DNA from 3 places in the Moritella yayanosii genome. Region 2 is predicted to be linked to each of the others. Evidence: predicted binding sites of a transcription regulator. Region 2 holds the regulator's gene; each other region holds the start of a gene.
The links. The regulator LexA, encoded in region 2, represses DNA repair genes until DNA is damaged. The targets are predictions, from matches to a motif close to TACTGTATNNNNATACAGTA.
Positions count from the first base shown of each region.

Region 1 (10,192 bases), 710 kb from region 2:
CGGATGCGCCAATCCGGGTGAAAATACGGTCGATTAATGACGTCGTCATTTTCTCCGCTGGTACGAAACTACCGATATGAGCCATCAGGGTGATTAACGCTGTTTGACGCATATAAGTCGATTTACCGCCCATATTCGGACCGGTAATGATTAACATGCGCCGCTTAGGGTTAAGCTGTACTGGATTGGCAATAAACGGTTCTGTCATCACCTGCTCAACGACAGGATGACGACCATTGATAATGTCGATACCAGGTTTGATACTAATTGTCGGGCGGCAATAGTTTAAAGTTTCTGCGCGTTCTGCAAAGTTACACAGTACATCTAGTTCTGATAATGCGGCTGCGCTGTCTTGCAGTGCGGGAATATACGGTAACAACTTATCTAATAATTGTTCATAAAGTTGTTTCTCTAGTGCCAGTGACTTACTTTGGCTACTGAGTACTTTATCTTCATGTTCTTTCAACTCTGGAATGATGTAACGTTCGGTGTTTTTCAGCGTTTGACGTCGGATGTAGGTTGCTGGCACTTGATCTGATTGTAGGCGACTGACTTCGATGAAGTAACCGTGAACGCGGTTATAACCGACTTTTAAGGTAGGGATACCGGTTTGTTGTTTTTCGCGTTCTTCTAAGGCTTTGAGATAATCCGTCGCCCCTTTGTTTAGGGCGCGCCATTCATCTAACTCTTGGTTATAACCGGGCGCTATCACGCCGCCGTCACGGATTAATACTGGCGGGTTGTCGATAACGGCGAACGTCAGTAACTGTTCTAGCTCACTGAACTCACCCGCTAATTGCTGTAATGAGCTTAAGTGTTCGGCATCGTGTTCTGCCAGTAGTGTGCGTAATGCGGGTAATTGCTGGAAGGCATTACGTAACCGTACCAGATCGCGCGGACGCGCTGAGCGTAATGATAAACGGGCAATGATACGTTCGATATCGCCGATAGTGCGTAATATTGGTTGTAGATCGTTTAACGCACCGACGTCGAGTAATGATTGAATACTGGATTGGCGTTGCTGTAACACCAAGCTATCGCGGATTGGTTGATGCAACCAACGTTTTAATAGCCGGCTGCCCATCGGTGTTGAAGTATGATCAAGTACTTCTGCCAAGGTATTCTCAACACCACCGGATAAGTTTTGGGTGAGTTCTAGATTACGGCGGGTTGCCGCATCCATCACCACCATTTGTTCTGTTTGTTCAAGCTTGATCGAGCGGATATGCGGCAATGCAGTTCGCTGGGTTTCTTTCACGTATTGCATTAAGCAACCTGCAGCACATAGGGCCACTGGCGCATTTTCGACACCAAAAGCGATTAAATCTTTGGTTCCAAATTGCTGACATAAAACGTTGCGGCCAGTTTGTAAATCAAACTCCCACTCTGGGCGGCGACGTAGACCTCTAAGGTGATTAATATGTTGAACCGATTCCAATGATTCACAGTACAGCAGCTCTGCGGGATCGGTACGTTGCAGCTCTGCAAGTAAGGTGTCCTCTGAGCTAAATTGATTGATCAGAAAACGGCCGCTACCCATATCAAGGGTGGCATAACCAAAGGTGTTACCATCTTGGAATAATGCGGCTAATAAATTGTCATTATGTTCGGTAAGTAAAGCTTCGTCACTGACCGTGCCAGGGGTCACAATACGGACCACTTTACGTTCTACTGGACCTTTGGATGTCGCCGGATCGCCAATTTGTTCACAGATCGCTACCGATTCACCACAACGTACTAGCTTTGCTAAATAACCTTCTAATGAATGGTAAGGGATACCTGCCATTGGGATCGGGTTACCATTTGACTTACCACGCTTGGTCAGAGAGATGCCTAATAATTGCGACGCTTTTTTGGCATCATCATAAAATAACTCATAAAAATCGCCCATGCGATAAAAGAGTAAGATTTCTGGTTGCTCAGCTTTTAACTTAAAGAATTGTTGCATCATAGGGGTGTGATTGGTTAAGTCTTGTGGTGCAATAAAATTAGGTTGCATAGCGGCTCGGTTTGAAAATAATAGTTGCAGCTATAATAACAATGCTAAAGCAAGGTGGCGACTGTATTTTTTGTACGTAAATATGCACCACTCATAATAATTAAAAAAATATGCGTTTATTGCTTGATACTGTATGAACGAACAGTATACTTATGCCTTTAAATTAAATACTCGATTATGCCTCAGGGGAATAAAATGGACGCGAATAAAGAAAAAGCCTTAGCTGCAGCAATTGGACAAATTGAAAAGCAATTTGGTAAAGGTTCTATCATGAAGCTAGGTGATAACCGTACCATGGACGTAGAAACTGTTTCTACAGGTTCACTTTCTCTTGATATTGCGCTGGGTGTTGGTGGCTTACCGATGGGGCGTATCGTTGAAATTTATGGTCCGGAATCAAGTGGTAAAACGACATTAACGTTAGAAGTGATTGCGTCTGCACAACGTGAAGGTAAAGTTTGCGCGTTTATTGATGCTGAGCATGCACTGGATCCTCTCTATGCGGGTAAACTGGGTGTTGATGTGAATGAACTATTGATATCGCAACCAGATACCGGTGAACAAGCTCTCGAGATTACTGACATGTTAGCACGCTCAGGTGCAGTCGATATTATCGTGATTGACTCGGTTGCGGCATTGACACCAAAAGCTGAGATTGAAGGCAGCATGGGCGATAACCACATGGGTCTGCAAGCGCGAATGTTGTCGCAAGCGATGCGTAAATTAACGGGTAACTTAAAAACGAGCAACACTATGTGTATCTTCATTAACCAGATCCGTATGAAGATTGGTGTGATGTTTGGTTCACCAGAAACCACCACAGGTGGTAACGCCCTTAAATTTTACGCGTCAGTACGTTTAGATATCCGTCGTATTGGTTCGGTTAAAGATGGCGACGAGATCACGGGTAATGAAACACGTGTTAAAGTGGTTAAAAACAAGATTGCAGCACCGTTTAAACAAGCTGAATTTCAAATACTATACGGCAAAGGCTTCAACCGTAATGGTGAGCTAGTTGATTTAGGTGTTAAAGAAAAACTCATTGAAAAAGCTGGCGCTTGGTACTCATACAAGGGAGACAAGATTGGTCAAGGTAAAGCGAAAGCATCACAGTACCTTGCTGATAATCCGAAGATTGCTGCAGAAATTGACGGTATGATCCGTGCTAATCTACTGGGTGATAAAGACGAAGAAGTGGCTGAAGTTAAGACTCCTGAAATTAAGACTCCTGAAGTTGAAAAAGAATTTTAATGCTAATATTAACTAGCGTTTAGTCATTTTATTTACGCTATTTGAATGAATAGATATAGAAGGCAGGTATGACGACATACCTGCCTTTTTTATATGTATGTTTTACTCGTTATTTGGTCTTATTATACTTTTCTCGCTGATTTTTTGATCATCACGGCGCCTGTCCGCACCTTGCTGGCGTAGGGTTAAACGTGTCCAATTAAACATGAGTTTTATCTTGGTATCGGTAACGGCGATCCCGTCTTGGTAAGTTAATACTGCGATTAATAGCAATCGCTTGCCATTCAGGTTCGGGTAACAGTGGTAACGTTGCATGGCGTGGATAACTGGTTATGTGCAATTGCTCATAGGCATTTTTGTAACCGGGTTTAATTAAGAAAAATGCGCCGGTAAATGCCCATAGCGTCACAGGTAATATTAATAAATAGCCAAGGTAGCGATGCAGTTTGTAAGTATTCATTACTGTCTATAAAAAATATGGATGTCGTTATTTTACGGTTTAATAATAAAAAAGAACCTATTAAATATACTGCAATATAAAATTTAATTATATTCCCTGGCTGATTAGAACTTAGCGGATACTTGTAATACGAAACCATCAATACCATAGGCCATATTCGCTGTAATGAACCGTGAATGATGTATGCTGCTTGATGATGGATGAGTGAACTTAAGTTTGATGTTAAGTACTAGATTACAGGAATGAATTTGTGATCTTGATTTTTTCGTTTGAATTGACGTCGATTTAGTATGATTGGTTTGGTCTGTCTTGTATCTCACTAATATAACGAGTATAAATAGCGTTAGATAAATATCTTCATGACGTTGAGAATATTTAACTATTATAGAAAGAATGAAGACCATAAAGAAGAGGGTATTTTGTGCTTGAAGAAAACCACCAAAAGCAATTAATGAAATTATTACCTTGGCAGAAAGTGAGCTTTATTACGGCACTTGCTGAACGCAGCTTTCCTAATTACAAATTATTTTCTGAAGCTTGTGAAACAGGTAATGCAAAGCAGTTCCGTTTATCATTAGATCTGTTTTGGGAATCATTAACGGTTAAAAACAGCAAAATTAATTTTACAATTCAATTTGATCGTTTCGAACCGATTATTCCCAATGTAGACAAATTTGATGTTTATGGTGTTTACCCTGCACTGGATGCATGTGTGACTTTAAACAGTGCCTTTAATAGTGTAGTTGCCCCCGATCCGGATGTGAACGAGGCAATGAATGCATCGCGAGTTTCTATTGGTACTGTTGCAAGTTATTTAGAAGCGTTGGCGGGTGAAGAAATTGACGAGGATATCATTTTCGCTGATGAGCTGATGAAAACAGAAATTGAATTTCAGCAAGCCGTGCTGGATCTATTAACGGTACAGAAATCACCTGATAGTATTAAGGCGCTTCGCCAGTTTGCTAAAAATAGCGGTATTTCTAATATTGGTATTACCTTAGATTAATTGATTGCAAACTCATAAAACAGCCGCTGACACTGGTAGTTAGGGCTGTCTCGGTTAGGTGTCAGTGATTATTTTATGATGTTTTTTTGTACGTAGAGTGAGATTAGTGTGAGCGCCACCCCATTTGTTGACTATTCTCTCGGCAATTGACTGAATTAAGGCGATAAATCCTTTGCGGTCAACGGTGTTTTTGAATAGAGTGTTTAATAGTTTAATGTTATTGAATAGTAGAAAGGACATTCTTATGAATAAAACTCAATTAATCGATGCAGTTGCAGCGAAAGCAGATTTAACGAAAGTACAAGCTAAAGCAGCACTAGAAGAGATCCTAAGTGCAATCACTGAAAGCCTTAAAGAAAAAGAAGCTGTACAGCTAATTGGTTTCGGTACTTTTAAAGTAAGCGAACGTTCAGCACGTATTGGCCGTAACCCACAAACGGGTGAAGAAATTCAAATTTCGGCTGCGACAATTCCTGCATTCGTTGCTGGTAAGGCATTGAAAGACGCAGTTAAAAACGCAAACAAATAAATATTAATTTTTATTAATTTAAAAACTAATGAAAAAAGCACCTAAATTAGGTGCTTTTTTATTATCTACAATTTGTTTAAAGTAAGAATAAGGGCCTTGGTTAATGCGCTATTTGAGTTTTATTCTTTTCTACCGGTTGCACGCGAACTCGTCGGATCACATTGTTTTCAATTTCTAATACTTCTAACGGGTGCCCTTCAATGATCAAACTGATATTGGCCTCGGGGATCTCTTCCAAATATTCTAAAATCAAACCGTTGAGTGTTTTTGGACCTTTAGTTGGAAAGTGCCAGTTCATTTCTTTATTAATATCACGCACGTTTGCTGTGCCATCAATGATATAGCTACCGTCAGATTGCGGCTCAATCTCTTCACTCACCGTTGGTGCCATCGTGGTGGTAAAGTCACCCACAATCTCTTCTAAGATGTCTTCTAGCGTGACTAAGCCTTGAATGTCGCCATATTCATCGACAATTAAACCGATACGCTCTTTTTTACGTTGGAATTTTAATAGCTGCACATTAAGCGGTGTCGCCTCTGGAATGAAGTACAGCTCTTTTACCGCACGTAACAGTGTGGTTTTATCTAATTGTTCTTTGAGTAATAGACGTAGTGCATCACGGGTATGCACAAATCCAACTGCATCATCGATGGTGTCACGGTACAGCAATACCCTGGTATGTGAAATATTACGTAATTGGCGTAACAGGATCTCCCAATCATCGTTGATATCAATCGCAATGATCTCGTTACGAGGCACCATAATGTCATCAACGGTTACTTTCTCTAGGTCAAGAATACTGATCAGCATATCTTGGTGACGCTGCGGGATCATGGCCCCGGCTTCATGCACTATGGTACGCAACTCTTCGGAGTTCAGAGCTCCATTGTCATTATGATGGATATTCACGCGCAATAGTCGCAATAGGCCATTAGAGATGATGTTTACTAGCCATACCAATGGATAAAACAAGGTTAGCATTGGGCGTAATAACAATGAGCTTGGAAATGCGACTTTTTCTGGGTGCAGTGCGGCTAAGGTCTTAGGCGTTACTTCAGCAAAGATAAGGATAACGATTGTTAACAGACCTGTCGATACGGCTAAACCAAGCGCTTCATTTTCTGCAAATAAGCGCATACCGATAATTGTTGCGATGGAAGAAGCCAAGATGTTGACTAGATTGTTACCAATAAGAATAAGACCAATCAAACGATCCGGTCTGTTGAGGAGTTTTTCTACACGTTTCGCACCCGTATGGTTATTTTTAACCAGGTGCTTCAGCCTGTAACGATTGAGAGACATCATGCCTGTTTCAGAACTAGAGAAATAAGCTGACATGAGGATTAAAATAGTCAGGAGACCGAATAAGGTTCCTGTTGATATGTCGTCCAAGTGTTATCCTTTGATTACGCAAGTTTATGTATAGTAAGTAATATACGATGGTTATAAGTATGTTTAAGTATTAATGAAGTAGGATCTCTTTTACAAAACGAGAGCCGAAATAGGCTAATGATAGTAATACAGAACCAAACAATGTACCAAAAGCAATTTTATTGCTACGCCAGCCTTGTTTAAAGTGGCCCCAGAGTAACACAGAATAAAATAGCCAAGCTAAGATAGATAAAACGGTCTTATGTGCTTGAGAGCGGGTAAAAGTATCTTCAAAAAAGATAAAACTTGTCACTATTGCCACGGATAGCAGTACTAAACCGAGACTTAATAACCTGATAAGTTGTTTTTCTATGGTCATTAACGATGGCAGTGCAGGGTGCATTGCGATTGGGCGTTTGTGTTTGAGTTGATAATCTAAGTAAGCCATTTGCAGCGCAAGTAAGCTCGCCACAATGAAAGCCGCATAGGCAAATAGGATCACGACAATATGAACAACAAGTGGTGGATTATCACTTAAATTGGAAATGTAAATCGTCGGCAGAAAATAGCTTATCGTAATGACAATGATCGAAAAACCATACACGATAGGTAATAAAGGTAATATCTTAAATTTATTGATCGACAGGGTCATGATAATAGAGATCAGCAAACTGATGAGTGCGGCAACATTGACAATGCTTAGGTTAATCCCTGCTGTCGTCACAATATCAAAGCCCATCCAGAATAGATGGCAAAGTGTCGCGCCTGCGCCTAAGGTGAAAATAGTACGTATACTCGCCTGTTGTTTTACAGTTAAGGCTTTAATGCAATGATAAATTGCAGCTATATAGAAAATAATAGCGCCAAGAGCAAACAGTTCCATAGGGCTCACTTTAATGTTGATTTATATGTAATTATGCAGTCCAGTATACGCTTGCTCACCTTATAGAGCTATATTCAAATGCATTATTTGGAAAGGAAAATATTATTTTTTTATAAAACAATACCTAGCAACACATTGAGAGTGTGATTTTTGCCCTTAAATAGGGTTATAATCATCAGTAATTATTGAATTTAATTTAATTTATAACGGATAACGTCATGTTTGAGAATTTAACCGATCGCTTATCGGCTACGCTAAAAAACGTCAGCGGCCGTGGTCGTTTGACTGAAGATAATGTCAAAGACACACTACGTGAAGTACGCATGGCGTTACTCGAAGCGGATGTTGCTTTACCTGTCGTACGCGAATTTATTAAAAATGTGAAAGAAAATGCCCTAGGCCAAGATGTATCTAAGAGTCTGAATCCAGGCCAAGCCTTCATTAAGATTGTGCAAGCTGAGCTTGAGTCGGCAATGGGTAATGCTAACGAAACATTAAATCTTGCTGCGCAACCGCCAGCCGTATTAATGATGGCTGGTTTACAAGGTGCGGGTAAAACTACCACGGTAGCGAAATTATCACTGTTCTTAAAAGAACGTGAGAAAAAATCAGTATTGGTTGTGAGTACAGACGTTTACCGTCCTGCGGCAATCAAACAGCTAGAAACATTAGCTGCAGAAGTGGATGTTGAATTCTTTCCAAGTAATATCGGGCAAAAGCCAGTTGATATTGCCAACGCGGCAATCGCATACGCACGTAAGTCATTTATTGATGTGGTGATTGTCGATACTGCGGGTCGTTTACATGTTGATACTGACATGATGCAGGAAATTCAAGATCTACATGCGGCGATTAATCCTGTCGAAACACTGTTTGTTGTGGATGCCATGACAGGTCAAGATGCGGCAAACACAGCCGCAGCATTTAATGAGATGTTACCATTAACAGGTATCATCTTAACCAAAGCCGATGGCGATGCACGTGGTGGTGCTGCATTATCTATTCGCCATATCACCGGTAAGCCAATTAAGTTTATCGGTATGGGCGAAAAAATTGATGCGTTAGAACCTTTCCATCCTGAACGTATCGCATCGCGTATTTTGGGCATGGGTGATGTGCTATCACTTATCGAAGAAGTCGAACGTAACGTAGATAAAGACAAAGCCGCAAAACTGGCGAAAAAAGTTCAGAAAGGTCAAGGTTTTGATTTAGAAGATTTCCGTGACCAGCTTGTGCAAATGAAAAGCATGGGTGGCATGATGAGCATGATGGATAAGTTACCGGGCATGAGCCAGGTTCCTGATGCGGTTAAAGATCAAATGGATGATAAATTAACCAACCGTATGGAAGCGATCATTAATTCAATGACACCCGCAGAGCGTAAACGTCCAGATATCATCAAAGGCTCGCGTAAGCGCCGTATTGCGACGGGTTCTGGTACCCAGATCCAAGATGTGAATAAACTACTTAAACAGTTTACGCAGATGCAGAAAATGATGAAAAAAATGTCGGGTAAAGGCGGCATGAAGAAAATGATGGGTAAAATGAAAGGTATGATGCCACCAGGAATGGGCGGCGGCATGGGTGGTATGGGCGGTGGTAAAGGACCATTTGGTTAATTAACACCGTGGTTTAATCTCGTCCTTCGATATGTGTTTTATGCCAAGCCTTGCTAATACTAGCAGGGTTTTTTTGTTTCCGCTCATGCTTGCTAATCCGCTCCTAATCGGCGTAATAGCAATATAATGATTGGTTATAGTATAAATAGCGTTAACTAAAGTAGTCATGACACACAATAAGGTTGCATTTAATTAAAATAAGAGTAAAATTGCGCGACTTCGAATCGTCTCATTCGTGAGTGCTATTTGAACACTTTGGGGCCTTGTCAGTGCAAGGTCGGAATACACACTTAATTTATAAAGAGGACGATATGGTAACTATTCGTTTATCTCGTGGTGGTTCTAAGAAATCACCGTTCTACACAGTTGTTGTTACAGACAGCCGTAATGCTCGTGATGGTAAATTCATCGAGAAGCTAGGTTTCTTTAACCCAATGGCTACTGGTCAAGAAGAACGTGTTCGTCTTGACAACGTGAAAATTGAAGCTTGGGTTGCTAAAGGCGCTACAGTTTCTAACACAGTTGCTAAGTTAATCAAAGACGCTGCTAAAGCTGCTTAATTATCTTAAGGTAAGGAGATCTTGTGAGTTCAACTGACAAACCTATGGTAGTTGGTCGTCTTGGTGCTGTTTACGGCATTAAGGGCTGGATGAAAATCAACTCCTTTACCGATATTCCTGAAGGGATCTTCAACTATTCACCTTGGCTCATCGAGCAAAAGGGCGAGTGGGTTGAAGTGGCGCTTGAAGATTTCAAACGTCATGGCAAAGGTTTAATTGCTAAGTTAGCTGGTATTGATGTGCGTGAAGAAGCGCAGTCCCTTACGGGTGCTGAAATTGCTATTAACGCTGATCAACTTCCTGAATTAGAAGATGAATTTTACTGGCGTGATCTGATTGGCTGCTCTGTTGAGACAGACAAGGGTTATACGTTAGGCAAAGTCACTGATATGATGGAAACTGGTTCTAACGACGTATTAGTCATTAAAGCCAATGCAACAGATGCTTTCGGAAAAAAAGAGCGGTTAGTTCCGTATCTTGATGGGCAAGTAATTATCAGTGTTGATATTACCG
Region 1 covers NZ_LS483250.1:2,524,927-2,535,118, reverse strand. The annotation lists gene mutS (DNA mismatch repair protein MutS) at 1-1,999, opposite strand, end outside; gene recA (recombinase RecA) at 2,177-3,250, shown strand; gene MORIYA_RS11765 (hypothetical protein) at 3,450-3,710, opposite strand; gene MORIYA_RS11760 (YjaG family protein) at 4,132-4,716, shown strand; gene MORIYA_RS11755 (HU family DNA-binding protein) at 4,961-5,245, shown strand; gene MORIYA_RS11750 (HlyC/CorC family transporter) at 5,346-6,638, opposite strand; gene MORIYA_RS11745 (cytochrome C assembly family protein) at 6,709-7,500, opposite strand; gene ffh (signal recognition particle protein) at 7,719-9,119, shown strand; gene rpsP (30S ribosomal protein S16) at 9,431-9,679, shown strand; gene rimM (ribosome maturation factor RimM) at 9,703-10,192, shown strand, end outside.
Region 1: the regulator LexA is predicted to act here: its motif matches at 2,127-2,146, upstream of recA (recombinase RecA).

Region 2 (10,192 bases):
TATATCAACGAAATACCCATCGCTTAGACTTCGTTAGATTGCTGACTCAGCATCACATCCGATATTGTTTGTTTTACTTCGAGGGTTGTTAAACCTCGCACAACATTCGCGAGCGGACTGATCTTATCTGCTTTTACGGTACCTGCATCTGACAAGTAATGTAATTCTTGCAGTTTATTGATAAAGATAGCAAATACTTTTTTATCAAAGAACTCCGGTGCACTGACGCCATTAAGCGAGGATAAACGCTCTGCAATCAGCTGGCTGCGATCTTCCAATTTTGTTCTTTCAATCACTTGGTCATGCTCTAATACGGTCAGTACAATGGCATAACGTTGTAGTGTTTCTTGAATACTTGCTGCTAGTAATTTGATCGACATCAGGCGTTCAGTTACCGGTGTGATTACCCCTTCTTGATTACGGATTAAACCTTGTTGTTGCATTTCAGCTAATGTGTTAGAGACGCACGTACTCAATTCATCTGCGGCATATTTCAAGAATAGCTCAGCTTGAATTAACGGGTACAGTTGGTAAACCTTGGCATTAATTTCTTTTATACTGGTTTGCGCTTTCTCTGTCACTAACGCAGCAATTAATGACGGCAGTGCAAACAGGTGTAAAATATTGTTCCGGTAGAAAGTTAATAGCACCGCTTGTTCGTATGACATAGATAGCATTTGTCCTAAGCTATCTTCACGTACGGTGAATTTTTTCAGTGCGATCGCTTGGTCGAGAATTTCTTCTGCACTGTTTTCCGGCAAGGTACTGAATTCGCTATATGGATTATTACGCAATAGCTTTAAATAACTATCAATTTGTTTAACTAAAATTTCTCGGCTCAATGCCTTGTGTGGCGCAGCGTGTAAAATTAATGCGCAAATAGTTAAGGCGTTTACTGCCGCTGCACTGTTGATATTCACCATTACTTGATTGGCGAGTTCACGGGTTGTTTGGTTTAACCAAGCAGGTTGTTCATCAACGGGCATGTTCATGTCATCACGCCAGTTTTTCACGTGTTTGTTTAAATATTGGTTAAGGTTGATTGGCTCACCAAAGTTAACAAATGCTTGGCCGTAATTTTTAAGTTTTTTGGCGATCCCAAATATTTGGAATACACTTTCTTTTTTCTTATGGGCACCGGATAATTCTTTTACGTAGGTACTCACTTCCATCACATGATCGTAACCAAGGTATACTGGAACTAATGTAATCGGTCGGCTTTGATCTCTTAACATCGCTTGTAACGTCATGTTAAGCATGCCGGTTTTTGGTGGTAATAAACGGCCGGTACGGCTGCGGCCACCCTCAGTAAAGAATTCAACAGAATAACCTTTTGAGAATAATAAGCTGAGGTATTCTCTGAAGATTGTTGCATAGAGTTTATTACCCTTAAACGTGCGGCGTAAGAAAAATGCACCACCACGACGGAACATCGGTCCAGCAGGGAAGAAATTAAGGTTAATGCCGGCGGCAATGTGTGGGGGGATCAAGCCTTCATTGTAAATAACATAAGAAATAAGCAAGTAATCCATGTGGCTGCGATGGCAAGGCATGAAGACAATTTCATGACCATCAGCGGCCAGTTTACGCACTTGTTCGGCGTTGTTAACCTTGATACCACTGTAGATCTTATTCCATATCCAGCCCAGAAAATTGCTGGTGTTTTTTACAAATTTATAAGAAAAATCACTGACAATTTCATCGATATAATCATGGGCCCGTTTTTCCGCTTTTTGCGCTGAAATTTTTTGTTCTTCGATTTCAACTTGGATGGCTTTTTTAACTTCTGGATTACGCAGCAGTTGTTCAAATAATTGATAGCGATTTGGCAGTTTCGGTCCCGATGCGGCTAGTTTTTGACGACTGAAGTGGATCTTGGCGACACGAATTAATTTTTGCGCAAGTTTTTCATCACTACCATGCTGATCGGCCATGAAACGTAGTGATACGGGTTTATTAAAACGGACTAAGTTGTCTTTGCGGTTAAGGCCAACAATGAGGGTTTTCCGTAAACGACTTGGAGAAATACTGTTCGCTAATGACAGTAGTGGTACTTGACCTTCTTTACCCGGTGCGCGGCCCCAAAATAATGAGACGGGCATTAACTGAATATCAAGGACTTTATCATCTTTGTGTAAGCGTAATAATTGTTGAAATTCGTTAAAAAACACGTTTTTATCTTTTACTTGGCCAAACAGTGGCGCAGGGTTATCTAAGCAAACATAACTGGGAATGATGACGCCATTCACTTTAATTGGCGTAAGAGGGTCTGGTAAGCCTCGTTCTTTACAGGCACGTTGTAATGCGACCAGATCTGTCATCGATTTAGTTTTCAAAACATAAACAATAGGACGCGTTAAATCTAACTTTAGTGCATCAACTGGATTGTCTGGTACGTATTGAGATTTAACTAAGCCGTTAACGAAACTTCGAATTAACATTGACGGTGTTTGTTGCATAAGTGGTATCATTCTGTTGATTAAAGTGCGAGAGTGCTTACTCTAATAATATCAGATGTGTAGTCATAAATCTGTGTTTAAGCGTCGGTCAGCGATTAATTCATTATTTTCCAGATATCCCCACTACTAATATTGCAAACTTGATATTACTGTATATAATTACAAGAAACTGTATATAAAACCAGTTAGGGTTCATGATGAAAGCATTGACAAAAAGACAAGCAGAAGTACTTGAATTAGTTAAACAACATATTAAAAATACTGGTATGCCACCGACCCGAGCTGAAATTGCGAAGGAACTTGGTTTTCGTTCACCTAATGCGGCGGAAGAACATTTAAAAGCATTAGCACGAAAAGGTCATATTGAAATTCTAGCGGGCACCTCACGTGGTATTCGCTTGTTGGTTAATGCTGAAGACGCCAGCAATGATAAGGGTTTACCTTTAATCGGACAAGTTGCTGCCGGCGAACCAATTTTAGCGCAAGAGCATATTGAAACGCACTACAATATCGATCCATCGATGTTCACGCCAAATGCAGATTTTTTATTGCGGGTACGCGGTGAGAGCATGCGTAACATTGGTATTATGGATGGTGATTTATTGGCGGTACATAAAACCAAAAATGTCAGTAAAGGCCAAGTTATTGTTGCACGTGTTGATGATGAAGTCACCGTTAAACGTTTTGAGCAACAAGGCAATGAAATTTTATTACATCCTGAAAATGATGAAATGAGCACAATACGTGTCGATTTAAATTGCCAAAGTTTTGACATTGAGGGGGTTGCTGTCGGTATTATTCGTAATACAGACTGGATGTAATCACACTTATCTCAGCTACTTTGAAGGGAGATAGTTAATATTCTCATTATTGACTATCTCTATCTCTATATTTTGTCCTCCCGATGATGCTGTAATTTATAGAAACCATTTCCAATTCTGTTCTCAGATCACAGTTCTTTGTATTGCCTGCTTATTTATAAAATCTTTTCCTATACTCAACACGAGTTATAAAATAATTAATGAATTTATTTTCTGTGACGTTTGCGTAAATACAGGATTAGTTTATGGAACAAAACCCTATCGCCATCGGAGAAATTTATGACGGTGGTGAAAGCGTTAGGATTTGAAACCGACTTTAATTATGCATCAATGTGAGGATCTGTAATGAAACGAATATTAGCGGTAGATGATTCGGTATCCATTCGTGAAATGGTGCTGTTTACTTTAAAACAGGCGGGTTACCAGGTGGACTCTGCCGTCGATGGTGTTGATGGGTTAGCAAAAGCTAAAAGCGGAAACTTTGATCTTATTATTTCAGATATTAATATGCCACGGATGGACGGCATTAGCTTAATCAGTAAATTACGTAGTGAAAGTGCGTATAAATTTACGCCAATCCTAATGTTAACGACGGAATCGGATACAGATAAAAAATGGCAGGCAAATCTGCAGGTGCAACAGGCTGGATAGTGAAGCCATTTAACCCAGAAAAACTCATTGCTACTGTCAAAAAAGTATTGAGGTAAGCATGGATATTGATCTTAAACAGTTTCAACAAGTGTTTATTGAAGAGTGCCTAGAAGGACTGGAGGTGATGGAAGCTGAACTGCTAAAGTTACATCCTGGCTCGGTAGATAGCGAAGTCATTAATACCATTTTTAGAGTCGCTCACTCAATTAAGGGCGGTGCAGGCACATTCGGATTTCATCAATTAACGGCATTTACCCACGTAGCCGAAACCTTACTTGATGATTTTCGCGCAGAAAGACTGCCCCTTATCGATGGTCATATTAACCTTTTTTTACAAACAGTAGATTGTTTAAGAGCGTGGGTCCAACTGTTAGCTGATGATTCGGAATCAATTCCTGATGCGGCAGAAAGCCTAAAGCAGCAATATAATCAATTCTTACAACGTGATGTTAATCAGGACGTATTATCTACGGGGGATGAGCCGCTCGCTAAATCGAAGCCGCCAGCGATGAAGGGACTCGACGATGGTGATTGGTTGATTCACTTTGTTCCCGGGCAAGATATTTTAAAACAAGGTAACGAGCCGCGTTTAATTTTTGTTGAGTTACAAGATATGGGTGAACTTAAGGTGATGCCTAAACTTGACAATGTACCTTTGTGGAATAATTTATCACCTGAAGATATCTATGTAACTTGGGATCTTGAATTAATCAGTCAGGTAAGTGAAGTGCAAATAAAAGAAGCCTTTGAGTGGGTCGAAGATGAATCAACCATTACCATTACAGCGCAGGTATGCGATCTCAATCAATAGCAAGTGAGGCATTGGCTACTGATAATAAGGTGTTAGCAGAGTCGATGCTTTAATTAACTATGGTTGGCGAAGTGGTGAGATTATTGTTGAGATCCGAGATGATGGCCGAGGGTTAAACAAAGTGAAGATCCATGCCAAGGCTATTGAAAAGGGTATCGCGAATAAAGATCAGCGTTATAGTGATAATCAAATCGATGAATTTATATTTTCGTCTGGTTTTTCAACCGTCGAAACGGTGAGTGATATCTCTGGGCGTGGGGGTTGGTATGGATGTCGTAAAGCGTAACATTGAATCGCTCGGTGGTGATATTAAAATTGAATCGACGGCGGGTGAAGGCAGTTGTTTCTCGATCCGTTTACCGTTGACGCTGTCTATTACGTATGTCAGTAGAGCAAAGCAATGAGGCGGTAAATAAGATCACAGTGATGGAAAGCCAAATGAATAATATTAATGGGCTTGTTGATAATGCACAGAAAATCGCTAGTCAAACTAATTTACTTTCCTTGAATGCCGCCATTGAAGCGGCTCTGGCTGGTGAGATGGGTCGTGGTTTTGCCGTTGTAGCACAAGAAATTCGATTATTATCGGATACTTAAAATAAATTTAATGAGGAGATCAGAGCACAAGTGACACAAGCGCGGTTACACCAAGAATTAATTAAATTTGCACAGTTAGAAGTCTGCAGGTTGAAGATATTATCAGCCAATTATCGAAACATAATATATTGCAAGCGGAGAATATGAAACAAGTATTACTGGCCTGTAGTGAGTTGTTATCTACAGAGGAACATGCCGAACAAGATATCTTTGTTGATAAACTGAAAGCTGCCGCGGAACAGTTCAAACAGCAGTCACTGCAAGTGCAAAACAAGACGATTAGTTCGGGGTATTTTTCTTGCTTTTTTATTGTTACACCTTAGCAAAAGTGATTTGTGTTTTAATGGTATTATCATTTCTGTGTAAATGAATATAATGAGCGCCATACAGTATGACTGACCTAATATATAGATAGGTATTACGGCATATTAATTTTATCCCAATGGAGATGAACATGACTGACAAATTTATTAAATCTAAAGCCGCGATTGCTTGGGGCCCAAATCAACCACTATCCATTGAAGAAATAGATGTAATGTTACCAAGAAAAGGTGAAGTGTTGGTTAAGGTTATCGCTTCTGGTGTCTGTCATACCGATGCATTTACATTATCGGGTGATGATCCAGAAGGTATTTTCCCTGTCATTCTTGGTCACGAGGGTGGTGGTATCGTAGAACAAATTGGTGAAGGCGTTACCAGCGTGCAAGTCGGCGATCACGTTATTCCTTTATATACGCCAGAATGTGGTGAATGTAAGTTCTGTAAATCAGGTAAAACAAATCTTTGCCAACAGATCCGTGAAACACAGGGTAAAGGTTTAATGCCTGATGGTACGACGCGTTTCTATAAAGACGGTCAGCCAATCTTCCATTATATGGGCTGTTCAACATTCTCTGAATACACGGTATTACCAGAAATATCGTTAGCGAAAGTGAACAAAGCCGCGCCGCTTGAAGAAGTATGTCTCCTTGGTTGTGGTGTCACAACGGGGATGGGCGCGGTAATGAATACGGCGAAAGTGGAAGAAGGTGCTACAGTTGCCATCTTCGGTTTAGGTGGTATTGGCCTTTCTGCGGTTATCGGTGCAACAATGGCGAAAGCAAGTCGTATCATTGCGATTGACATTAACGAAAGTAAATTCGAACTAGCGAAAAAATTAGGTGCCACAGATTGCATCAATCCAAAAGATTATGACAAACCTATCCAAGACGTTATCGTTGAACTTACTGACGGTGGTGTAGATTACTCGTTCGAGTGTGTTGGTAACGTTGATTTAATGCGTTCGGCATTAGAATGTTGTCATAAAGGTTGGGGCGAATCAGTCATTATTGGTGTTGCCGGTGCAGGCAAAGAGATCTCAACGCGTCCATTCCAACTGGTAACTGGTCGTGTATGGCGTGGTTCTGCATTTGGTGGTGTTAAAGGCCGTACCGAGTTACCTGATTACGTTGAACGTTACCTACAGGGTGAATTTAAGTTAAGTGATTTCATTACTCATACTATGGGTCTGGAAGATATCAACGAAGCATTTGACTTAATGCACCGCGGTGAAAGTATCCGCAGCGTGATCCACTTCGATAAATAATTATCATATGCCCCGTTATTTATCGTCGACATAGCGGGGCGACTAAAGGTTTGTCATGTCTATAGAAGTTGTTAGTAGTAATAAAATGTTTGGCGGTTGGCAGCATCAATATAATCATGCGTCGAGTGTATTAAACTGCCAGATGCGTTTTTCTGTGTATTTACCACCGCAAGCATCAAATATGCGTAAAGTACCTGTGATGTATTGGTTGTCTGGCCTGACGTGTACGGATGAGAACTTTATGCAAAAAGCCGGCGCTCAGCGTATTGCGGCAGAACTGGGTATTGCGATTGTGGCACCGGATACGAGTCCGCGTGGTGAGGGTGTACCTGATGATGTTGAGCAAGCGTATGATTTTGGTTTAGGTGCTGGATTCTATGTAAATGCCACACAAGCACCGTGGAATACGCATTATCAAATGTATGACTATGTGCTCAATGAATTACCAGCATTAATTGAAGCTAATTTCCCGGTGACACAAGAGCGTGTGATCAGTGGTCATTCGATGGGTGGACATGGTGCGTTAGTGATGGCACTGCGCAATCCTGAGCGCTATCGTTCCGTGACGGCATTTAGTCCGATTAGTAATCCAATCAATTGTCCTTGGGGACAAAAAGCATTACAAAATTATCTCGGTAAAGATAAAGCAACGTGGCAACAATACGATGCGAGTTTACTGATGGCGAAAGCGGATAAATTTGTACCTGCGATGGTAGAGCAAGGCAAAGATGATTCATTTTTGGATGAGCAACTTAAGCCGAACATGTTGACAGCTGCGGCGGAGAAAAAGGGTTATCCTCTGACACTGGAAATGCATGATGGTTATGATCATAGTTACTATTTCATCGCCACATTTATTGAAAAACATATGCGTTTTCATGCGGCGAATTTAGCGAAATAAGGATTATACATAATCTTATGATAAGGGTGGTGGATCTCGTATCTATCCCCCTTTCTGGTCATTTTGAACCGGCAAAACCCAGCTGGCGCCAGCTTTCATAGATAAACACAGATACCGCGTTAGATAAATTCATACTGCGACTCTCTGGTAGCATCGGAATTCTTACCTTTTGCTCTTGTGGCAATGTATCGAGTACTTCTGGCGGTAGACCACGTGTTTCAGGTCCAAATAATAACACATCACCGGCTTGATATTGCGCTTCATGATGGTATTTCGTGCCTTTGGTGGTACAGGCGAAAATACGCGCATCCCCCACACAATCTAAAAATGCTTGATAATTAGCATGACGTTTTACGTCTGCAAATTCATGATAATCCAGTCCCGCCCGTTTTACCCTTTTATCATCCCACTCAAAGCCAAGCGGTTCGATTAAATGCAATTTGAAACCAGAATTGGCACAAAGGCGAATGATATTACCTGTATTAGGTGGGATCTCAGGTTCGAATAGTGCTATCTGTAACATAATAAAGTCTCAGTTCAGGGTTATATAACGTGGGTACTTTGCGTAGAATAGCAAATTTAACAACCTAATGGTAAAAGTGATGAAAAAGCGTAGTACTTTGATCGTAGCAGGCTTGATTATATTAAGCGCGATACCTTTTAGTTTAAATATTTTGATTAATATGTTCTTTGCAGATCTAGATACAGAAATGTATGAGAAGAAAAAGGCCCGGGTGGAACAGCGTCGACAAATAGAAAAGATGTTCCCTGAGTTAAATACTAAAGATCCATTACGTCCACAATTCACTCTAGATAACGTGGCAGAAGAGAAGCAATAATCGACTTATCATCTATATTGTTCCAGTATTGATGTTAGCTGATTGGTATAGAGATAGTGATTTGCAAGCCGTGAGTTTCTCTATTGCTTGCCACTATCTTACCATGATGTTGCCTGATCGCATTTTCTGTAATAGCCAGTCCCAAACCGGCACCGCCAGATTCACGGTCTCGGGCTTGTGATACGCGATAAAAAGGTTTGAAGATCTGCTCAATTTCGTCTTCTGGTACACCAGGACCATCATCAGTGATCACAAACGTTATCTTATCGGTGTCGCTGCGGATAGCTAAATGAACCTGCTGGTTGGCATAGCGTAATGCGTTGCGAATGACGTTTTCGATAGCGCTGCCGAAAAGTGCAGGGAAACCTTTGATATTTAGATCTGGAATCGATTGATGGCTGAAACTTTTGTCTAATTGTTCCGCTTCGAAAATTGCATCATCACAAATAGGCTGTAACAGTGAATCAAGATTAAAGGATTCTTTGTTTGTGGCATTTAACTGGGTTTTCGATAAGTTTAATAACGCTGAGATCATTTCTTCTAAACGTTGCGACTCGGTATCGATACGTAAGATCTCTTTGGTCTCTCCATAATGGCGTTTAGATAATGCAACTGACATTTTTAACCGCGTTAAGGGCGATCTTAACTCATGAGAAATATCACTCAATAAACGATGCTGAAGTGAAATATGTTCACGAATAGAGAACATCATAGTACGTAAACTTCGCGCTAATTCACCAATTTCATCTTGTCTTTGCGTTGCTGGCACGACGGCATCTAAATTACCATCGGTGATCTCGGCTGCGGTTCGTTGTAATTTTTGTAATGGTTTTGAAATATGCCATGCGAGAGACGCACATAATGGCATACTGACAAACATGGTAATGAAAAGTAATAGGAATGGTCTATCTAAGACATTAATTAACCAGATATTGTGCTCAGCTGGTAACTGTTGTGCGGCATACAATTGGAATGGTTCACCGCGTAGTTTTATGGGGATCGGTCCGGTCATTAACCAGTTTTTATATTGTTTTACTTTCGGTTGTGGCGATTCTTCACTTTGCAAAATAAAGCGGCGAATAGCCTTAGAGGCTTTGCTACTTGAAATGATATCACCATTCATACGGACTAAATAAAAATTTTTTGTTTGTGCTTCTTTAGGGGTTATTAACACTTGTAATGGGATGTTAGGATAGCGCTCAGCTGAGCGGGCAATATTATGGGCAATGCTATTTAAAATGCTGACTGATCGCGGGTCGAGTTGTCTCATGACTCGGCTATCTAACGTCGGTAGTGCTATAACGACGGCAACAACGAGTAGTAGCATACACCAAAACCAAACAAAAATTTTAACGAACAATTGATTCAACTTGCGTCTAAGCACGTGTTAATAACCTTATTTCAAAAATGATAGAAGTGTAAGCGGGTCTGATTATGTATCTAACCACATATAACCACGGCCACGAAGTGTGCGAATGCGCATTTTTTCATCTTTTCTTTCGGGTAACTTTTTACGTAAGTTACTTAA
Region 2 covers NZ_LS483250.1:3,238,105-3,248,296, forward strand. The annotation lists gene plsB (glycerol-3-phosphate 1-O-acyltransferase PlsB) at 24-2,459, opposite strand; gene lexA (transcriptional repressor LexA) at 2,657-3,280, shown strand; partial or broken gene MORIYA_RS15040 (response regulator) at 3,626-3,987, shown strand; gene MORIYA_RS15045 (Hpt domain-containing protein) at 3,990-4,742, shown strand; gene MORIYA_RS21440 (hypothetical protein) at 5,009-5,146, shown strand; gene MORIYA_RS21445 (methyl-accepting chemotaxis protein) at 5,181-5,339, shown strand; gene MORIYA_RS21450 (hypothetical protein) at 5,483-5,662, shown strand; gene MORIYA_RS15055 (S-(hydroxymethyl)glutathione dehydrogenase/class III alcohol dehydrogenase) at 5,794-6,924, shown strand; gene fghA (S-formylglutathione hydrolase) at 6,980-7,825, shown strand; gene trmL (tRNA (uridine(34)/cytosine(34)/5-carboxymethylaminomethyluridine(34)-2'-O)-methyltransferase TrmL) at 7,884-8,348, opposite strand; gene MORIYA_RS15070 (hypothetical protein) at 8,428-8,664, shown strand; gene MORIYA_RS15075 (ATP-binding protein) at 8,699-9,991, opposite strand; gene MORIYA_RS15080 (response regulator) at 10,097-10,192, opposite strand, start outside.

Region 3 (10,192 bases), 1.6 Mb from region 2:
GACAATTAACAAAGTCCCTGCTGCACTTAAATTACCTTTAGCGCGTTTACGTTTTTGGCAGCAAAGTAAGGTCGAAAATTTAGATAAATATAACCAAGCAGTGATGAATAAGCACAAGCAACGTTATAAAAGCTTGTTTGATGGCCTTGAACGCCACCCACTGACTGATCAACAACGTGATGCCTGCATTGTCGCTAATGATGCAAACTTGGTATTAGCGGGCGCAGGGTGTGGGAAAACCAGTGTAATGTTAGGGCGCTGTGCTTATTTATTAGAGTCACAGCAAGCAACTGCCGATTCAATCCTGATTTTAGCGTTTGCCAAAGATGCTGTCCAAGAGATGAAGACAAGACTTGCCGAGCGCTTACCCAATGCCAAGATAACCGTGAAAACCTTCCATGCCTTAGCGTTAGATATTATTAAGCAGGTGGATAACGAAAGGCCGAAAGTCAGTAAGTTAGCCAGTAGTGATAGAGCCAAGCAGCAGTTTTTCAAACAAAGCATCACTACACTATTGCTTGATGAAGACTTTAATGCCTTGTTTAGCGAGTATTGTTACGCGTATGTCGCTTGGTTTGGCAAATTTCCTGAGGATAAATATGAGGCCGAAGTGAAGCGGTTATTAGCAGGTAAGGGCGGTTATAAAAAACTGTTAAGTCAGCTGGCCGAATTGACTATGCAGTATAAAAATACCTTAACGGTAACATCTGAGCAAAAATTAAAAGCGTTACCTGATACCGACTTCGCCGCATTAACACATGAGATTGTGGTGATTCTGCTTGCACATTACCAGCATGATTTAGACGACAACAATGAGATAGATTTTGATGGCATGCTCACTAAGGCAAGTGATTATGTGTGTGATGGTCAATTTAGCTCTCCTTGGTTACATATTCTTGTTGATGAGTTTCAGGATATTTCGCAGGCGCGCGCAACCTTAGTTAGACACTTACAAACCCAGCACGATGACAGTAAGCTATTCTGTGTTGGTGATGATTGGCAGGCTATTTATCAATTTGCAGGTAGTGATATTGCGGTAACAACGCGTTTCAGTGATTATTTTGGTATCACCAGTACATTACCACTTGATACCACGTTTCGCTTTAACGATCAGATCAGTGCGGTTGCCAGTAAGTTTGTGATGGCGAATCCAGAGCAAATGCATAAACAGATAACCACGCATATCCAAGCTAAGAAAGCCTGTATCCAGATCAACTATTATCAGCTTGGTAACGATCATAACAGTAACAACAAGCAAGATGATGCAGCGACATTATTGCTAGAAAAGAAATTAACCCAATTAGCGGCGGCTAATAAAGGTGTCAGTAAAGGTCAAAGTAAAGGCGCAGGCCAACAACAATCGGTGCTCTTACTGGCTCGTTTTAATTTTCAGTTACCGGATAGCAAGACGCTGACGGCATTATCCACACAATATCCGCAGTTAGATATAAAATCAATGACGGTGCACAGTGCGAAAGGGCAGGAAGCCGATAATGTCATCGTGTTAGCAATGGAAGCGGGAGAGCATGGTTTCCCTTGTCATAAACGTCGTCATCCATTTGCGCAAATACTACAACCGGAACCCTCAGGTTTCCCTGATGCTGAAGAACGCCGACTGTTTTATGTTGCGTTAACCCGCGCGCGTCAGCAAGTATATTTACTGTGTAATAAAGACAAGCCATCGGCGTTTATTGAAGAGCTGCTGGCTGGCGATTACGCCATCACCATCGCAAAGTAAAGTAGGACTGCGGTTGTTAATCGCGCTGATTAATAGCGGTTAGCTGGCTTCAGCTTCAAGTTTACGCTGGAAGTCTTGTTGTACGATAGCTAATGCTTTCACGACTGTTTCTGTCGGCATCTGGTTTTCTTCCAGTAATTGGATGAGATCGACTGCTAGTTTTATATGTTTTGGCGCGTTTTCTAGCGACATGATAAAGAATCCTTCATTATTGTAGTAACTTATTTAATAGGTTTACGTCTAACACTGAATTTAAATTAATTAAGATCTTTCTTTTGTTCATAGCGTTGTAATTGCTGGCGAACTTTTACTGTCGCGGTTTGACAACGCTGTAACCTTAGCTTCGTTTGCTGCAATTGAACTGAGTCGCTTTGCTGATCTATCATTGCTTGCAAACGGCGTTCATAGTCTATTTGTTGCGCTAGTTTTTGATATAAATAGTGTGATTTCTGCAATAATTTTTTCGCGATCACATCGTAATTCTTCGGTTCTTCTTTTACTTCACCGCGTCTAAAATTACACTGTTGTAATACGCCGTTAATCGCTCTAAATTGATGCGCTACCTTTTCTAATAATACTTGTTCTATTGATAACGTATCGTTTGACGATGATATTGATGGAGTATCAAAAGAGTGCTGCAAACGGGTCATACTTTTTTCTAATTCGGCCACGTATTGATGAATATCGTGATTTTTATTGATGAATAACCCTGGATAGAACAAGGCGCGATCACGTAATTTATAGTTGATCGTCGCGGTGTGATTCGAGTTGACTTGCTTACTCAACGCACTCAGCTGTTGAATACGCTGAGCGAGTTGGTTTAGCTGTTGCTGCTGACGGTTTATTGTAGCCATGCTTGATAAGCCAGTTTACAAGCGATAATGATCACCACAGTAATAAATAATGGGCGAATGAATTTAGCACCAAAATGAATAGCGGTATGCGCACCAGCAATAGCGCCTACCATAATACATAGCCCCATACTTAAACCCAGATACCAATTGATATGACCAAGATAAATAAAAGTCAGTAGTGAGGTAAAGTTACTGGTGAAATTCATTGCTTTAGCAACGCCCGAAGCAAATAAAATATTGAGTTTGTACAATGCCATTGTCGACACAGTCCAAAATGCACCGGTACCAGGCCCTGCTACACCGTCATAGAAACCAATAATACAACCCTGTAAGCCCTGTTTCTTGTGCAGCGCGGGATTATCATCGGGCAAGGTTTCACCAGTATGTTCTTGGGTTTTGCTAAAGATAGAGTAGATAGCCGTAAAGATAATAATCACCGGTAATAACTTGTCTAGCCAAGCCGTGCTGATGACGTTAACGACTAGGGTTCCGCATATTGCCCCGATGGCTGTGAATATAAATGATCGCCACCAAAATTTGGGATTGAACAAACGCTTCTTATAGAAGGTAATAGCTGCAGCGCATGAGCCAAAGCTTGCAGCCAGTTTATTGGTACCTAATGCCAAGTGTGGTGGTAGGCCGGCACTGAGTAATGCGGGCACTGTTAATAAACCACCGCCGCCAGCAATAGCGTCAATGAAACCAGCAACTAATGCAACACTGCATAAAATTATAAAAACCGAAGGTTCTAAACCAAACTCTAACATCAAAATTCTATATTTCTTTTATAAGGGGGAAGCGAATTAAGTAATGCTGGTCCATAGCGTTTACTAATAACTCGACGGTCAAGTAGCGTGATTCTACCAGAATCTTTCTCTTTTCTCAGCAATCGGCCACAAGATTGGATCAATTTTTTACTGGCTTCGGGTACCGACACTTGCATAAACGGATTACCGCCCGATTTGGTGATCCATTCTGACTGCGCTTCCTCTACTGGCGAGGTGGGTACTGAGAATGGGATCTTAGTGATAATTAAATTGGTGAGCAGGTCACCGGGTAAATCAAGCCCTTCAGATAAGCTGCTAGTACCAAATAAGATACTGGTTTTATTGGCTTTGACATTTTCGGCGTGTTTTTTTAATTGCTCGCTGCGGGAACTTTCTTTTTGTACCAATAGCTCGAGATTAGTGGTATTACGAATAATTTCTGCTACTTGGTTCATTTGACGATAGGAGCTAAACAACACCAATGAGGCTTTTTTGTCTGGTAAGAAGCTAGGGAGTTTTTCACCTAATAATTCAGTGAAGCCTGGTTCATTTGGTGTCAGTGCTAAGTTAGGGATATACAGCTCTGCTTGTTCAAAATCAAACGGAGAGTCGAGTTGCAGATGCTGGGTTGATTCATCATTCAATAGGCCAACTTGGCGGCGGAAATAATTAAAATTACCGAGTGAGGTTAATGTTGCTGATGTTAGGATCGCGGCACCGCAGCGTGACCACAGCATATTCTCTAGCTTATGGTCCACATCAATCAAGCTCGCAGCAAAGACATGATCATCTTGGCGGCTGTCGCTTTTCTCAACCCATTTTGCCAGTGGTGTCCCTTTGGTTTCTTTAATCAGCATGTTCCACACTTGATGGAGATTTTCGATACGCTGTAAGTAGATACCAACCTCGGCAATGAGTTTGTTAGCTTTGGCTTGCGGCAATTGATCTTGCTTTAATTGTTCAGCTAAAATATCAATGATTTTCGCGGTTTGGCTAACACCACGTTTGGTTTCATGGTTCATGTTTGCCGCTAATTCAGCCAATGCTTCAGGCAGTTCACCATCGGTAAATCGCCACGAATCATTGCTAAATCGATTGTCATTGGCCGCCATTAAACTGTGGATCTTGGTAAGCTCTTTATTGATGCTATTGATTGAGCTGAGCAGTTTGGTGACCGGATCAGATATCTCACTTGACGCAATGGCTTGGGTGAGTTGGCGCATTGCTATTGCCATGGTTTGTAACCAAGCTTTAGTACCTAACACTGACGCATGTGCTGACGAGAAGTCTCGCGTAATGCGCGGTAAGTGATGGGCTTCATCAAGTACGTAATAGCAGTCTTCAGGCTTGGGTAAAATAATCCCGCCTCCGAGCTCTAAATCGGCCAATAATAATGCGTGGTTAACAATGAGCACATCACATTGGTCTAAGGCTTCACGTGCTTTATGAAACGGACAGTTACGGTGTACACTAAATGATTTACTGCAACTATGACGATCTGAAACGACTAATTGCCAGATATCATCGGGGATCTGAGTTGGCCAGCTATCGATATCACCTTGCCATTTTCCTGCTGCGTAAGCGGTAAATAAGCGCTTGATAAGTTGTAAGTCACGTTTTTTTGGAATCGTCGCTAAGTCAGCAAGCAGTTCCATTTGATCGTCGGCTTGGGCAAGCATCGCCAGTTTTTGTTCACAGCAATAACGTTGGCGACCTTTTACCAAGGCAAATTCAAATTTCAGTCCAGATTGACGGCGAAAGAAAGGTAATTCTTTGTGCAATAATTGTTCTTGTAAGGCGATTGTGGCGGTCGATATGACTAAGGTCTGTTTCGCTTCGGTAGCGAGTGGCACTCCTGCAATCAAATAAGCCAATGATTTACCTGTGCCAGTTCCTGCTTCTGCAATAATCAAACGGCGGTTTTTATCATAATGACCAGCGAGGGTTTTTGCCATTTCAGCTACAAGGATATTTTGTGATCGTCGGACTACGAAGTCAGGTAGTGAATCACGGATGTTTTGATAAACATCACGAATCGCTTTTTTACTCTTATCTGAAAGCATGTTTACTCTTATCTGAAGCGTGCTTATTGTTTCTGCAAGCACGATTTAAAGCCAAGGTTATTAGCATGTATTTTAGCGCAATTATTAAATCTGTATAGATATTAAGTTGAGGAACACTGATAAAATTACAGTAGTTTGCAAAAATATCGACTTGCGGCTTGATTACCTCTTACAAAGCTTACAAAACTGACAAATTAGAGACGGAAAGCTTATGTTTCGTTTTATATGATGGCGTTGTTATTTATACGTCATAGAGCAAAGGAATTCATATGAATAAATTCGTCAGTATCACAGTATTGTTAGGGTTATTATTGACTGGCTGCAATAGTTCAGATGACAGTGGTTCATCAACAAGTTCGGGCGGTAAAACACCGTTATTCACCGTTTATGGTAATAAAGCCTATATGAATGGCGAGATTAATAGCGATATTGTTGCACAGTTAAATACGATGACCGCTGCAAACCCACAGGTCGATACTATTGTGATGGTGCAAGTGCCCGGTTCTAGAGATGATGAAGCGAACTTAAAAGCGTCATTGTTAGTACGCAGTAAAAATTTAAAAACCATGCTACCTGCCGATGCCATGATCGCTTCGGGTGGAACCGATTTTTTCCTTGCTGGTGTAGAGCGTATTGTTGATCCGAGTGCTCGAATCGGTGTACATTCTTGGGCGGACGGGAGTGGTACAGAAGGTAAAAACTTACCGACGAGTCATCCTGAGCATCAACGTTATTTAACGTATTATAATAAAATTGGCTTTGATCCAAGTTTTTACTGGTATACGCTAAATGCAGCGAGTGCTAATGATATTCACTGGATGAGTGCAGCAGACATTGCCAAGTACGACATTGCAACACGCGAGATGACAGCCAACGAACAGGCTAACGTGTTTGCTGTGCCAAGTCAGTTTGGCCAAGCGGCTACTGATTTATTTGATCGCTATACTTGGGTTACAGCACCCAATGGTAAAGCGATTCATATTTTCGCTCAATCAAAGGTATCTTTAGCACAATTACTTAAAGCTCGAAATACACTTGAGTTTTATTTAACCGATACCGCGACAGTAAAGAAAACACTGGTCGCAAACAGTATGGGTAATAGAGGGGCGTCATTATTTATTTTTAATGATGAACCAGCCTCAGAGCAAGCCATGGAAGGGGAGTTTGGTAATAGTAAAATAGCGAAGTTTGGTCAGGATTTATACGCGACCGAAATTTTTGTAGAAGGTGATAGCCGCTACTTGGCTGCGCCATCATCTGCGCGTGATGCAACCTTTGAAGAAGTATTACACTTGACTCAAGCGCAAGGTATAGCACCTGCGATGGCATCATTGCAAAAGAAAATCGCGGACCAAGCTGAGGTCGCGTTAACAAATAAAGTGTGGAACCCAGAAGTGGACCAACTAGCAGAGTGGCGTGCTGAAGGTGACTTGGAAACGGGCAATAGTATTTCTCATGAATATTTTGCCGCCATAGTTGAAGCATATTATGGTATGTGGGCACGATTACCCGTGGGTATGGATGGTTACACGGGCAATTCACGTGCATTACAAACGGCGCGTGACAGCAACGGACAGAAAATTATTGCTGAATTTTTACCTGAATATATTCCAACGACCATGGATATCGACCCTAGTTTTGCAGCGGGTAGTACTTTCTATCTGGATTATGACGCGGCATTAAGTTATACCGCCAAATCACAATATTTGCAGTCTGTACGTTTAACGGGTACCAATAACAGCCATATCTCAGGCAATAGCCAAAATAACTTCTTGATGGGTAATCAAGGGGATAACAAAATTGATGGTAAAGGCGGCGTAAACACGTATAAAGTTGATGGTTTACAATCTGAGTTTGACGTTAATCCTGATGGTATGGGGTTCTTGATACAAGATAAGGTCAATAACCGCAATGGTACGGATAAATTGATGAATATTCAGAAAATTGAATTTAATGACAGTGAGCTAAATTTACCGAGCGCTTAAACACTTGGTTGCCCTGTATTTTACTTATTTATAATGACATAAGGTTTCGTTGAACATGTTAGAAAATGACCAAAAACACATTTTAATTGTTGAAGATGATTTAGAGATTTGTCGCCTTCTCGACATGTTTTTACGCAGTAAAGGATACCAAGTATCGCTCAGTAATAATGGCATTGATGGACTCTCGGATATCGCCCGGTTGCAACCCGATCTCGTGGTATTGGATATTATGATGCCAGGTATGAATGGTATTGAAGTGTGTAGGCAAAGTCGTGAGCACTATAGCGGGCCTATTATTATGCTCACCGCTTGCAGTGAAGAAATATCCGAGGTTTCAGCCTTAGATACGGGCGCCGACGGTTATTTACACAAGCCGCTGCGACCACACATTTTGTTATCGCATATCGAAGCGTTTTTACGCCGTGAAAACAGAACTAAGAACAACAATAGTGCGCTGAATCATACCGGCAGTTTAACCATTGACACCTTGAAACGCTTGGTGAAGCGTGATGGTGAAGAGGTTATTTTAACGGGTGCAGAATATGAAATGTTAGCATATTTAGCCAAACAAGCTGGGACGATCGTCAGTCGTGATGAATGTTATCGCGCACTTAAAGGTGTTGAATTTGATGGTCTAGATAGAGCCTTGGATATGCGTTTATCAAGCTTACGGAAAAAGATAAAAGATGATGTGGCACCGTATCAAATTATCAAAACAATTCGTTGTAAGGGTTATCTGTTTGTTAAGCAATGATATGTTTCCCGAGCTGAAGAAATTCATCAGTGAAAACTCGCCGAATACACTTTTTTTCAAGCTGTATATAAGTGTGACCGCTGTCATTATTGGCAGTATTGTCCTTGTTAGTATATCGATGGATTATTACTACGAGAACCTTGATGATATTACCTTTGTCCATGATGCGAGTTTTGCGGCTAAGTTACTTGATGATTTTGTCGAAGATACCGAACGCTGGAATATGGAGGTTGATCTATTGAGCCGATTTACTGGCTTTACCATTGAAAATATCTCGATGAAACAAGCATTACTCTATCATCAACAACATGAGTTATTAGAGGTGGTTGATATAGAACCCAATAAAAAGTATCCCCCGTTACCTGCTGGAATAGGTAAGTGGGGGGTATTTGTATACAGACATGATGAGGGAAATGATCTTCTTGCCGTGATCCTTCCGCATAATGATGGACTATTACTCATCATTGATAGTTCTGAAGCTATGTACCCGATAGACGGGCCTGAAGATTGGGAAGATGATTATGCGGAGTTATTTCTATTAGGTTTTATCTTTTTAAGTATCGCTTTAGTACTGTATTTGACCGTTAGAAATATATCTAATCATGTCTATCGCTTAAGCGCTGCTAGTTTAGCGCTGGCAAAGGGGGATCTAGATACCCGAGTCAATGATAAAATTCCCGCACCTTTGGATCAAATGGCAGCAAGTTTTAATAAAATGGCTGAATCGTTGCAGCATTCGCAGCACCAACAACGTGTAATGGCGAATGCAATTGCGCATGAACTTCGCACCCCATTAACGCGAATTCAATTGGTGATGGGTTTATTAAGTGATGAAGAACATAGCGAGTATACGACGGAATTACATCGTGATTTAAGTCGTTATTCGGTCGAAATGGAAGCTTTGGCTAATGATATTTTAATGTTACAAACGATTGAACATAATCCATCGTCAATAAATAAGACCATTGATTTAAGCGGGTTGATGACGTCACGTGAAACTGAATTTAAGCGCCAATATCCACATTTATGCATTACATCTAGTGTTGATTTGGTGAGTGTTGATGGCAATCCGCGCTACCTTCAGCTTATTATTGATAATCTCGTCAAGAATGCCTGCTTATACGCAGACTCACGCGTGAAACTCACGCTTAAAAAGCATGCGGCTTATTGCTGTATTATTGTTGAAGATGATGGCGATGGGATTTGCCCACTGCAACGTGAGCAAGTATTAGATGCATTTACCCGTTTAGATAACAGTCGAAGTCGGCAAACGGGTGGTTTTGGTTTAGGTTTAGCGATTGTGAATACGGCGGTTAAAAGCATGAAAGGGGAAATCGAAATTAAAACCAGTGAATTGGGTGGGGCGTTGTTTGTGGTGACATTTAAGCACTCAAACTGACGTTGAGTGCTTACATTAAACGATACCTTGTTAATTGTTCACTGTTAACTCAACAGTACGCAGTTCGCGTCGTAGAATTTTGCCAACCGCTGTTTTTGGTAATTCACCTATAAACACAATTTGCTTCGGCACCTTGTATGCAGTTAAAAATTCTTTACAGTGAGCAATGACATCTTGTTCTTTAAGATCTTGGTTGTGTTGAGATTTGACAATAAAGGCTTTAATGGCTTCACCGGTTTTCTCTGATGGTACACCAATCACGGCGGCTTCTAAAATACCCGTGTGATTGGATAAGATCTCTTCAACTTCATTAGGATAAACATTAAAACCAGATACGATGATCATGTCTTTTTTACGATCAACAATTTTGTAATAACCATTGTCTAATTGTTCTGCAATATCACCCGTTTTGAAGAAACCATCATCAGTCATGACTTCGGCAGTTGCTGCTTCACTACGCCAGTAACCTTGCATCACTTGTGGACCGCGAACTGACAATTCACCTGCTTGACCCGCGGCGACTTCATTATTATTGTCATCAAGTAGCTTAATCTCAGTGCCAGGTAAGGCGGCACCAATAGAGCCTACTAAGGTTTCGCCTGGGCGATTGAAGGTAACAACTGGCGATGTTT
Region 3 covers NZ_LS483250.1:1,616,180-1,626,371, reverse strand. The annotation lists gene MORIYA_RS07390 (UvrD-helicase domain-containing protein) at 1-1,738, shown strand, start outside; gene rsmS (pleiotropic regulatory protein RsmS) at 1,778-1,930, opposite strand; gene priC (primosomal replication protein PriC) at 1,996-2,592, opposite strand; gene MORIYA_RS07375 (sulfite exporter TauE/SafE family protein) at 2,580-3,359, opposite strand; gene dinG (ATP-dependent DNA helicase DinG) at 3,359-5,422, opposite strand; gene MORIYA_RS07365 (COG3904 family protein) at 5,692-7,407, shown strand; gene MORIYA_RS07360 (response regulator transcription factor) at 7,463-8,161, shown strand; gene MORIYA_RS07355 (ATP-binding protein) at 8,148-9,560, shown strand; gene MORIYA_RS07350 (AMP-binding protein) at 9,591-10,192, opposite strand, start outside.
Region 3: the regulator LexA is predicted to act here: its motif matches at 5,511-5,530, upstream of dinG (ATP-dependent DNA helicase DinG).